2 regions of the Pectobacterium actinidiae genome follow, and region 1 is predicted to be linked to the other one. Evidence: predicted binding sites of a transcription regulator. Region 1 holds the regulator's gene; the other holds the start of a gene.
The links. The regulator PurR, encoded in region 1, represses purine synthesis genes. The targets are predictions, from matches to a motif close to CANGCAAACGTTTGCNTG.

Region 2: purE (5-(carboxyamino)imidazole ribonucleotide mutase) is a predicted target of PurR. The motif match lies at 2,627-2,644, and genes of this name have one in related genera.

The regions. Positions count from the first base shown of each region.
Region 1 is NZ_JRMH01000001.1:2,575,920-2,581,229, forward strand. It holds gene rnt (ribonuclease T) at 1-79, shown strand, start outside; gene KKH3_RS10920 (Grx4 family monothiol glutaredoxin) at 182-532, opposite strand; gene KKH3_RS10925 (C40 family peptidase) at 875-1,723, shown strand; gene cydH (cytochrome bd-I oxidase subunit CydH) at 1,893-1,982, opposite strand; gene purR (HTH-type transcriptional repressor PurR) at 2,372-3,397, shown strand; gene cfa (cyclopropane fatty acyl phospholipid synthase) at 3,744-4,895, shown strand; gene KKH3_RS10940 (riboflavin synthase) at 4,957-5,310, opposite strand, start outside.
Region 2 is NZ_JRMH01000001.1:3,177,433-3,182,742, reverse strand. It holds gene KKH3_RS13675 (HAAAP family serine/threonine permease) at 1-396, opposite strand, end outside; gene purK (5-(carboxyamino)imidazole ribonucleotide synthase) at 935-2,005, opposite strand; gene purE (5-(carboxyamino)imidazole ribonucleotide mutase) at 2,002-2,511, opposite strand; gene lpxH (UDP-2,3-diacylglucosamine diphosphatase) at 2,702-3,424, opposite strand; gene ppiB (peptidylprolyl isomerase B) at 3,435-3,929, opposite strand; gene KKH3_RS13650 (DoxX family protein) at 4,349-4,780, shown strand; gene cysS (cysteine--tRNA ligase) at 5,083-5,310, shown strand, end outside.

The DNA of each region.
Region 1 (5,310 bases):
TAATCGCTGGAAACGTCTGGGCGGCTGGCCGCTAGCACTGGAAGAAAGTTCTCTGGAAGACGCGTCAGCCGAAGACTGAAAAGATTGAGATCAAAAAACGGGTGCCATAAAGCACCCGTTGGAAGGATTTACGCTCGCATCGTAACAACATTTGACATCGTCATTACGCCAGAAGAAAGCCTTACTCTTGATCGGCCTGCTGCGCTTTGTATTTGTCTGCCGTTTCTTTGATCAGCGGTTGCAGTTCACCGCGCTGAAACATTTCCATCACGATATCACAACCGCCAATCAGCTCGCCGTCAACCCACAGCTGCGGGAATGTCGGCCAATTCGCGTATTTCGGTAGCTCAGCGCGAATGTCTGGGTTCTGCAAAATATCAACATACGCAAAACGTTCGCCACAGGCAGACAGCGCCTGAACAGTCTGTGCGGAAAAGCCGCAGCTTGGCAATTTCGGGGAACCTTTCATGTACAGCAGAATCGGGTTTTCAGCAATTTGGCGCTGAATTTTTTCAATTGTCGGTGTCGTCATCTTCTTGCTTCCTTAATTCTATAGGATGGCTAACGTCCAAAACGCTAACCATGAGCCGCCGTCAGAGATGCTACGACAGCGACATTGACTCAGTGATATTGTACCGATGCCACTAGCCACAAAAAAACGCCATTTTTTGTAAGGTTATTTTTTTCCTGAAAGCATTCATCATTGATGAAATCAACGTCAGAAAACGCTGATAAATCAATCGAAAAAATAACTATTAACGTTTTTTCACTATTCTGTATGAATAAAGAGGCCATGCCCACTTTTTTATAACACCGTTTTCAGGAATACTGTGGGGATTGAGCGAGTTAAGGATTATGTTCGGTCACTTTTATTATGCGCTTATTTATTACTCTTTTTATATTATTTTTCAGTAATCTATCCCTGAACGTGGTTCAGGCTGCGCCGTCTACCCCGCATTCTGCGCCGAAGAAAAGCGCCGTGGCAGAAACGAATAAGAAAAGCCGTCAAACAAAGGGTAATGCTAAATCACCGACGCCGATCAAAAGCAAAAAACCAGAACCTACCGCAGTCAGCAATAAAACCCAATCCCGTACCGCGAGCAAAGCGACAGAAAAAAAGCCGTCACGGACGCAAAGTAGTACACCTGCGCTAGTGAAAAAAAATCTTAAAAAGCTGAAGTCTGAAGAGAAACAAACAACCGCACAAACCAGAGTCAAAACCGGTCTGAAGAAGACCGCACTCAAGGGTAAGGCAGATAAAAATCCGTCGCTGACAGAAAAAGGAATGGCGTTAAGCGCTGCGCATAAAAAGCGCTATCAGCATGCCAAAACAACGGCAATGAATAAGTTGATGAGCCAGATAGGCAAGCCTTACCACTGGGGCGGTTCATCTCCCTTTACTGGGTTCGACTGTAGCGGACTGGTTTATTACGCCTACAAAGATGTCGTTAAAATCCAAATTCCACGCACCGCAAACGAAATGTATCACCTGCGCGACGCCGCTCCGATTAAAAAGAGCGAGCTGGAAAGTGGCGATTTGGTCTTTTTCCGCATCAATAATCGTGGCGCGGCCGATCACGTCGGAGTTTATCTGGGGGAAGGGAAATTCATTCAGTCGCCGCGTACAGGCTCAGATATTCGTATCAGCAAGTTGAGTGAAGATTATTGGCAGGAGCACTACGTTGGCGCGCGTCGTGTAGTGACACCGCAAACCATTCGTTAAGAACAGATTATATCTCTTGTATACCCTAAATAATTCGAGTTTCAGGACAAAACGTTAACGTTTTGAACAACGCCAACGCACATGCAACTTGAAGTATGGCGGGTATAAAAGCGATTCAGACACGTTTATGGCATCATCAACGTGTCTGAATATCTAACCAGTCGTTTGGTTAGTTCAGCACCGCTGTAAAACTAAACACGATGATCACCGCCAACGAACCAATAGTTGTCAGCAAAGACATCTTCAGATCTGTATCCATAAATGACTCCTTATTAACGAACAAATTTTATCTGAAAGCTTCATCTGAAAAGACACAACCCTGCACAGCCGAGCGCGTTTAGGTAGTTAAAGCCACAAATAATAGGGTTATTACGATTCTTTCATAATTCTAGCGAAAAATCTCGGACGAATGCATCACTAATAGTATAAATTAGCCCTTCCACTTTCATGATAAATCGGACACAATCCGCTGTTTATGAAAGCGCTGCGTATCAGTCGAAAAACGTCAACCCAGATCCCTTCGGTATAACATTCGGCATTCTCCTTCTGAAATCCTGTTTTTTAGCTTAGAAGAAGAACATTAAACGTAGGCAAACGATTAACAATATACTTACGTCTATAACAGGTAAGTTCAGGAGTCATTTTTAGATGGCAACGATTAAAGATGTGGCAAAGCGTGCTGGCGTTTCTACCACAACCGTATCGCACGTGATCAATAAAACACGTTTCGTCGCCGAAGAGACTAAGGCAGCCGTCAGGGCAGCAATCAAAGAATTGCACTATTCACCCAGCGCCGTCGCCCGCAGCCTCAAAGTTAATCACACTAAATCTATCGGCTTGCTGGCCACCTCCAGCGAAGCCCCCTATTTCGCCGAGATCATTGAAGCCGTTGAAAACAGCTGCTATGCCAAAGGCTACACGCTGGTGCTGTGTAATTCGCATAACGACATCGGCAAGCAGCGCGCCTACCTTTCCATGCTGGCGCAAAAACGTGTCGACGGCCTGTTGGTGATGTGCGCCGAGTACCCACCAGAACTATTGTCGATGTTGGAAGATTATCGCAGCATTCCGATGGTCGTTATGGACTGGGGACAAATGCACAGCGATTTTACCGATACGATTATCGATAACGCCTTTGAAGGTGGTTATATGGCAGGTCGCTACCTGATCGAACGCGGCCATCGTGATATCGGTGCCATCCCCGGCACTCAAGAACGCAATACCGGCAGCGGACGCTACCTCGGTTTTTTAAAAGCACTGAAGGAAGCCGACATTTCCGTGCGCGACGAATGGGTGGTTCGGGGCGATTTTGAACCGGAGTCCGGCTATAAAGCCATGCATCAGATTCTCGCACAGAAACAGCGGCCAACCGCCGTATTCTGCGGCGGCGATATTATGGCGATGGGTGCTATCTGTGCGGCTGACGAACTGGGTCTGCGCGTACCGCAGGATATTTCGGTGATCGGTTATGACAACGTGCGCCACGCACGCTTCTTTACACCTGCGCTGACCACCATCCACCAGCCAAAGGAGCGTCTGGGCCAGTCCGCGTTCTCTATGCTCTTGGATCGCATAACCAGTAAACGGGAAGATGCGCACGTCATTGAAGTACACCCGACGCTGATTGAACGTCGTTCAGTGGCAGATGGCCCTTACCTCGACTATCGCCGCTAACCGCAGCCATTCTATACAGACGATTTTCTTATCCCTGCCAGCTTTCCCTCTCTGCTTCAGCCAGCTTTCTTGTAGGCTGGCTGAAGCCGTTCTAATTCTATACCCTAAATAATCGAGTTGCATGACAACACGCTAGCGTTTTGCACAACGTCAAAGCGTTGGCCCTTTAGGGCGAGGCTCATGAATGAGCCGAGTAACGGACGTAGCCGACGTACATGCGGCTTGAAGTATGACGGGTATAATACCGTGTTTCATTTTCTCTGGTGACAGCCGATACCCCGGCTGCGATAAGTGTTTTCCAGGTCTGTTTACGATACTTTTATCTAAGAAAAGTTAAGGAGACACGATGAGTTCACCTTATACAGAAGAATGGGATGAGGAGACCGCCCCCTGGTTCCACATCGTACAGGACATGTTGGCTAGCGCGGATATCACCATCAACGGTACCCGTCCTTTTGATATCCAGGTGATCAACCCCGGTTTTTTTAAGCGCGTTCTGCAAGAAGGATCGTTGGGGTTGGGAGAAAGCTACATGGATGGATGGTGGGAATGTGAACAGCTGGATATGTTCTCCCATCGCGTCCTGCGTGCGGATCTGGAAGCGAAACTCCCCCGCCGATTGCACGATCTTACGCGAGTCGCCCTCTCCCGTATCACGAATTTGCAGTCCCGTCGACGCGCTCAGATTGTCGGTAAAGCGCATTACGATTTAGGTAATGACCTGTTTACCCTGATGCTGGATCCCTACATGCAGTACTCCTGCGCTTACTGGAAACAGGCACAAACGCTGGAACAGGCGCAGGAAGACAAACTCGCCATGATTTGCGAAAAACTCCAGTTAACATCAGGGATGACGCTGCTGGATATCGGCTGCGGTTGGGGCGGGCTTGCGGAGTTTGCAGCCCGGCACTATGGCGTATCAGTTTACGGCATCACGATTTCAAAGGAGCAGCAAATGCTGGCACAGCAGCGCTGTCAGAATCTGGACGTCACCATTGAACGACAGGATTATCGCGATCTCAATCGGCAATTTGATCGTATCGTGTCAGTTGGCATGTTTGAACACGTCGGGCCACGCAACTATGACAATTACTTTCGCATCGTGCGGCGTAATCTAAAGCCTAATGGGCTGTTTCTCTTACATACCATCGGAGCCAATAAGACCGACCCATACCTCGATCCCTGGACTCATAAATACATTTTCCCCAACGGCTGTATTCCCTCCATACGGCACATTGCGCAGGCGAGTGAGCCTTACATGGTGATGGAGGATTGGCACAATTTCGGCACCGATTACGATCGCACATTAATGGCATGGCATGCACGTTTTCAGCAAGGCTGGCCGCAGCTTTCCCCACGCTACCCTGCCCGCTTCCGCCGAATGTTCAGTTACTATCTTAACCTTTGCGCGGGAGCCTTCAGAGCGAGAACGCTCCAACTCTGGCAAGTCGTGTTTAGCCTGGAGGGCGTCGAAGGAGGATTGCGTGTTGCACGCTGACAGGAAAGAAAAACCGGACGATGCGGTTCGTCCGGTTTACAAGAATATGCAGTGCAGGATATCAGCCTTCGTTGGCGAGATCGCTCGCCTGCTTGCTAGCCAACACACGCTCGACCGTATCCACCACGGCCTGTGTCTGCGGGTCGATTTCAATATTGATACGATTCCCCAGACGTTTCTGGCCCAGAGTTGTGCGATTCAGCGTTTCTGGGATTAAATGCACGCAGAAGCGCCCGCGAGTGACTTCCCCCACCGTCAGGCTGATACCATCAATCCCAACGAAGCCTTTATGCAGTACGTATTTCATCAGTGCTTCATCTGCCAGACGGAACCAAATCTGATGGTTATTCTCTGAAACCTGAATCTTAACCACTTCCGCCGTACACATGATGTGGCCCGACATGACGTGTCCACC
Region 2 (5,310 bases), 600 kb from region 1:
ATGTAATTGGTGAGTAATAAAGCTATCTACCGTATTGGTGATGGCGACGCTATAAACTAATAGAATCGGATAAATAGCGAAAAAATAAAGTAAAGTGATTAATTTACCTGCGCCGACGCCGAAATGTTCTTCAACAACTTCGGTAATATCTTCGCCGCCTTTCTTGCCGGATAATACAAAACGGCATAAGGCACGGTGAGAATAATATGTCATCGGGAAGGCAATCAGTGCCATGATAATTAACGGAATTAGTCCACCAATACCCGCATTGATAGGTAAGAATAATACGCCAGCGCCGATAGCCGTGCCATAGAGGCCCAGCATCCAGACGGTGTCGCTTTTACGCCATCCTGAAGCCTGTTCTAACACCTGGCTGCTATCTTGAATGGTGCTCATATACTGATTTCTCCTCGGTGAACATATTAATACCCCGTTACAAGAGTATTGCCACATGATGTGGATTATAAAAATTACAGTATCGGCAAGTTGCCGTTACAGAGTTTGAAAAATGAACAAGACATGTTGCTAATTATGTCAGCAGGTCAATACTGTTTTGTGGCGGCATTCTATATCGTGGTGGTCAGCGAATAATATTGAGGCGATCACAGAAATGAATTGACGGGAAATATTTTAATAAATTTCCGCGCAAATTTAAATATCAATTTTGATACTTTATTTTTAATATTTTTAACGGCTCGTTATTGATACTTTATTTAATTGCTGGGTGATGAAAAATGAACAATAAATAAAATAAAGAGCAGATGAAATAATAAACGCAATTTTGCTGATGTCACGCGTAATGATGGTTTTTCTCTTTCGTGGATCTGTCGATAGTACGGTTCCTGCTGTTGCATCGCATCACAACCCGATGCGTTGTTATTCGATAAGCGTTATCCGGCAGATTGCAACCTGCCGGATAACGGTCACTAATCTGTCAGGCAGTGAGCTTTTCTTCTGCCCACGCCAGACCGCTGTGGTATTCCTCTGGCAAGAGAGGAGCCAGCGATTGCAGCGTGCGTTGCAACTGTGCGGTGTCCGACGACGGCAGATTGAGATGTCCAACTTTGCGGCCAGGACGAACGTCTTTCTCATACCAGTGCAGATGTACCAGCGGCAGCGCCAGCCAGTCGATATTCACGTCAGTGCCGATCAGATTGACCATTACCGACGGCGTTTCGACAACCGGTACCGGCAGCGGCAAGTCCAGAATAGCGCGCAGGTGCAATTCAAACTGGCTGATCGACGCGCCATTTTGCGTCCAATGCCCGCTATTGTGTACGCGTGGAGCCAACTCGTTAATGAGCAGGTGGTCGCCGACAATAAAGCATTCCATCGCCATCACGCCGACATAACCCAGCGCATTCATTATTGCAGACAGCATCTGCTCTGCCTGCTGTTGCAACTGCGGATCGGGTTGAGGGAACGCCACGCTGGTGCGCAGAATGCCATCTTGATGCAGGTTATGAGTGAGCGGGTAGAACACACATTTGCCGTGCGCATTGCGGGCACCCACTAGCGAAACTTCGCCGGAAAAGTTAATGCCTTTCTCAACGATACACTCGCCGTAGCAGTCTGCGGGCAATGTCTGCTGTTCGCCCTCGCGCAAGCGCCATTGTCCACGGCCATCGTAACCACCGACACGACGTTTAACGATTGCTAACTCGCCTAATGAGGCGAAGACGTGTGGCCATTCCTCGGCGCTAGCCAGCAGTTGCCAAGGGGCCGTTGCCAGATTCAGCGAGTCCAGCAACTGCTTTTGCGTCAGGCGATCGGCCAGACGCGGGAAAATATCGCGGTTCGCAAACGCTGTGTGCTCGGCTAACTCGCGGGTGAGGGCGGTTTCCGGCCAGCGTTCGATCTCGGCGGTAATGACACTATTATGGAACGGAACTGATTCCGGCTCTGCATCCAGCCCGACGGGGTAAACCGCAATGCCTAGCGGTTCACCAGCCTGGCGCAGCATTCTGCCCAATTGACCATTGCCTAATACGCAGACCGGTTTCATGCCTCCTCCCGCGGATCGGGATGAGAGAGGACATCATCGGTTTGCGCCTGACGCCAGTCTGCCAATCGGGTGGCGATGCCATTATCATGCAGGGCAAGAATTTGTGCGGCCAGCAGAGCCGCATTCGCAGCGCCCGCTTTGCCAATCGCCAACGTGCCGACCGGGATACCACGAGGCATTTGGACGATGGAATACAGGCTGTCTACCCCGCTCAGCGTTGAGCTTTGTACCGGCACGCCAAGCACGGGAACCAGCGTTTTTGCTGCCAGCATACCCGGCAGGTGTGCTGCGCCGCCTGCGCCCGCGATAATCACATCAAAACCGTTCTGTGCTGCTTGCTCTGCGAAGCTGAATAGCTTGTCCGGCGTCCGGTGTGCGGAAACGACTTCGGTATGAAAAGGAATGTTCAGCGTGGTGAGGATTTCCGCAGCAAACTGCATGGTGGCCCAGTCACTCTTTGAACCCATGATGATGGCAATTTTAGCCGGGGCAACGTTGGATGACATGCCTGTAATGCTCCTGTGGTTGTACCTGTAATTGTACGTGTTCGTGACGCATTTACGTCTGCCAGACAGGGAGGGCCTGACGTTGAGGGCGTAGAGCATACCACGCCATTATGGCGAGGAAAACGGTTGCGTATGCGGAAATGAAGGGGGAATAAGGCGAGCGACCGTTAAGTCAATGGCAGGAAACGCATTAAAATGGGAAGGAAATCAGTTCGATATTTTGTGGTGTGACCTTAATCATCGACCCTTCTTCATGCCAGGCACCGAGAACGGCGCGACGACCAGAAGACTCACCAAGCTCGACTTGATGAATGGCCGGGCGGTGCGTGTGGCCGTGGATCATCGTCTCCACTTGATAATGCTGTAAGCGTTCAATCACGGCATGGTGATTAACATCCATAATTTGCTGCGATTTTTTCTGGTTTTCGTGCTGACTGGTGGCCCGCATTTTCGCCGCGATCTTCAGACGCATCGATAAAGGCAACCGCAGGAATAGCCATTGAATAAAGGGGTTGTGTACCCGACGGCGGAATTGCTGATAATGCCGATCGTCAGTGCACAAGGTATCACCATGCAGAATGAGGATCTTTTGGTCGTAGAGATTGAGCACCGTTTCTGTCGGCAGCAGTGTCATTCCGCTTTGCTTGGCGAAACGCTTACCGATCAGAAAATCACGGTTACCGTGCACGAAATAGCAGGGGATGCCGCGCTGATGTAAGGCATGCAGTTCCTTAGCGACAGTGGCATGTAGCGGCTGGGGATCGTCGTCACCAATCCAGGCGTCGAACAGGTCGCCAAGTATGTACAGCGCATCGGCATGGATCGCATCATGGCGTAAAAAACGCAGAAAACCGGCGGTAATCGCCGGTTCATGAACACTTAAATGCAGATCGGCAATAAACAACGTTGCCATGCAGGCAGGATTATTCGCTGACCGTTACGTGGGTAATCACCACGTCTTCTTTCGGTACATCCTGGTGCATGCCGCTGCGGCCGGTAGCAACGCCTTTGATTTTATCAACAACGTCCATGCCTTCGGTGACTTCAGCGAAAACGCAGTAGCCCCAGCCATCGGCACGCTCTGAACGGAAGTTCAGGAAATCGTTATCAACGAGGTTGATAAAGAACTGGGCAGTCGCAGAGTGCGGATCGTTAGTACGTGCCATCGCCAGCGTGCCACGGGTATTTTTCAGGCCGTTGTTGGCTTCATTTTTGATTGTCGCATTGGTTTCTTTCTGATCCATGCCGGGAGCGAAGCCGCCGCCCTGAATCATAAAACCATTAATCACGCGGTGAAAAATCGTGTTGTCATAAAAACCGCTGCGACAGTAGTTCAGGAAGTTTTCTACGGTAACCGGCGCTTTGTCTGCAAACGTGTTAATAACGATATCGCCGTGGTTGGTATGAAGCGTAATCATAATAATGAACCCTAGATAGCCTTAGTGATAAGAGTGCAGTTCACAAAATACAGTGAACAACAAGAGCGCTGTTATAGCATAACTGGTCGATTGAGTCAGTACTTCGCGATTACCGTGCAGATGTTGGCGGTTGGCTGAATGGGAAAATCGTATAAAAATGTGTACTACGCTGATTTTGGCCGTTATCAGGAAAGGCGTGTGCTACAGAAGATTGCGCAACGAGGCGTTAATCAGGCAGGATGGACTTTTAAAAACAAATAAATTGATTAATTAATAGAATGACAGTTAATTAATTTGAATGAGATTTTTTTTGCCTCAGATCAATGTTTTGCATAATCAACGTATTCTTTTTTTATCACTCAGATTAATCTGGGAGTAATTCTTATTTTCCTAAATAACTCTAAAGAGATAGGTGAACTATGCTGGGTATTCTGGATGGTGTTAATCGTCTGTTAGACAAACCGGATTTTGGCAAGCTGTTTTTGCGTGTGTCTTTCAGTGTTCTGATGCTGTTTCATGGCTGGCACAAGGTACATGGCGGCATTGGTGGGATTGAAGGCATGCTGGCTGGTGCAGGGCTCCCTGCTTTTATTGGTTACGGTGTGTATGTCGGAGAAGTTATCACCCCGATCCTGATGATTCTCGGGATTCTTACTCGTCCTTCTGCGTTGATCTTCTCCTTCACGATGGTGGTGGCGACGTTGCTGGTTCACCCGGATGGTTTTGTTACGCTGGCAAAAACTGGTGCCTGGGGTGTTGAAGGCACGGCCGTGTTCTTCTTTGCCGGTATTGCCATTGCTCTGCTCGGTAGCGGTAAATATTCTGTGATGTCCAATCCGCGTTGGCGCTGAGTTTTTTGTCAGCGGATGGCTTTTGTCAGTCATCGCCAATGATGTGAAATGGCCCGGATTTTCCGGGTCATTTCATTTTTATCCTTTCTCACCGATTCCCTCTCTTATTAACCTTGCAATACAGTAGGGTTCAGGTTTCAATACGCCGTTGGGGTATCAACCCTGAATACATTGATATTACTGACGCGAGTAGCGAATGTGATCGACCTATCGTGTGAACACGATGTCTTTGTTAAGACCACGTTTTTGTGAAGCCCATTTTTTGTGAAAACCATTTTTTATAAAAACACTGGAACGCCCTGATGCTAAAGATTTTTAATACGCTGAGTCGCCAAAAAGAGGAATTTAAACCCATCCATGCCGGTCAGGTAGGAATGTATGTGTGTGGCATCACCGTTTATGACCTGTGTCATATCGGTCACGGGCGTACTTTCGTGGCGTTTGATGTAGTGGCGCGGTATTTGCGGTATCTGGGATATTCACTGAAGTATGTGCGTAATGTCACCGATATTGACGACAAAATTATTAAA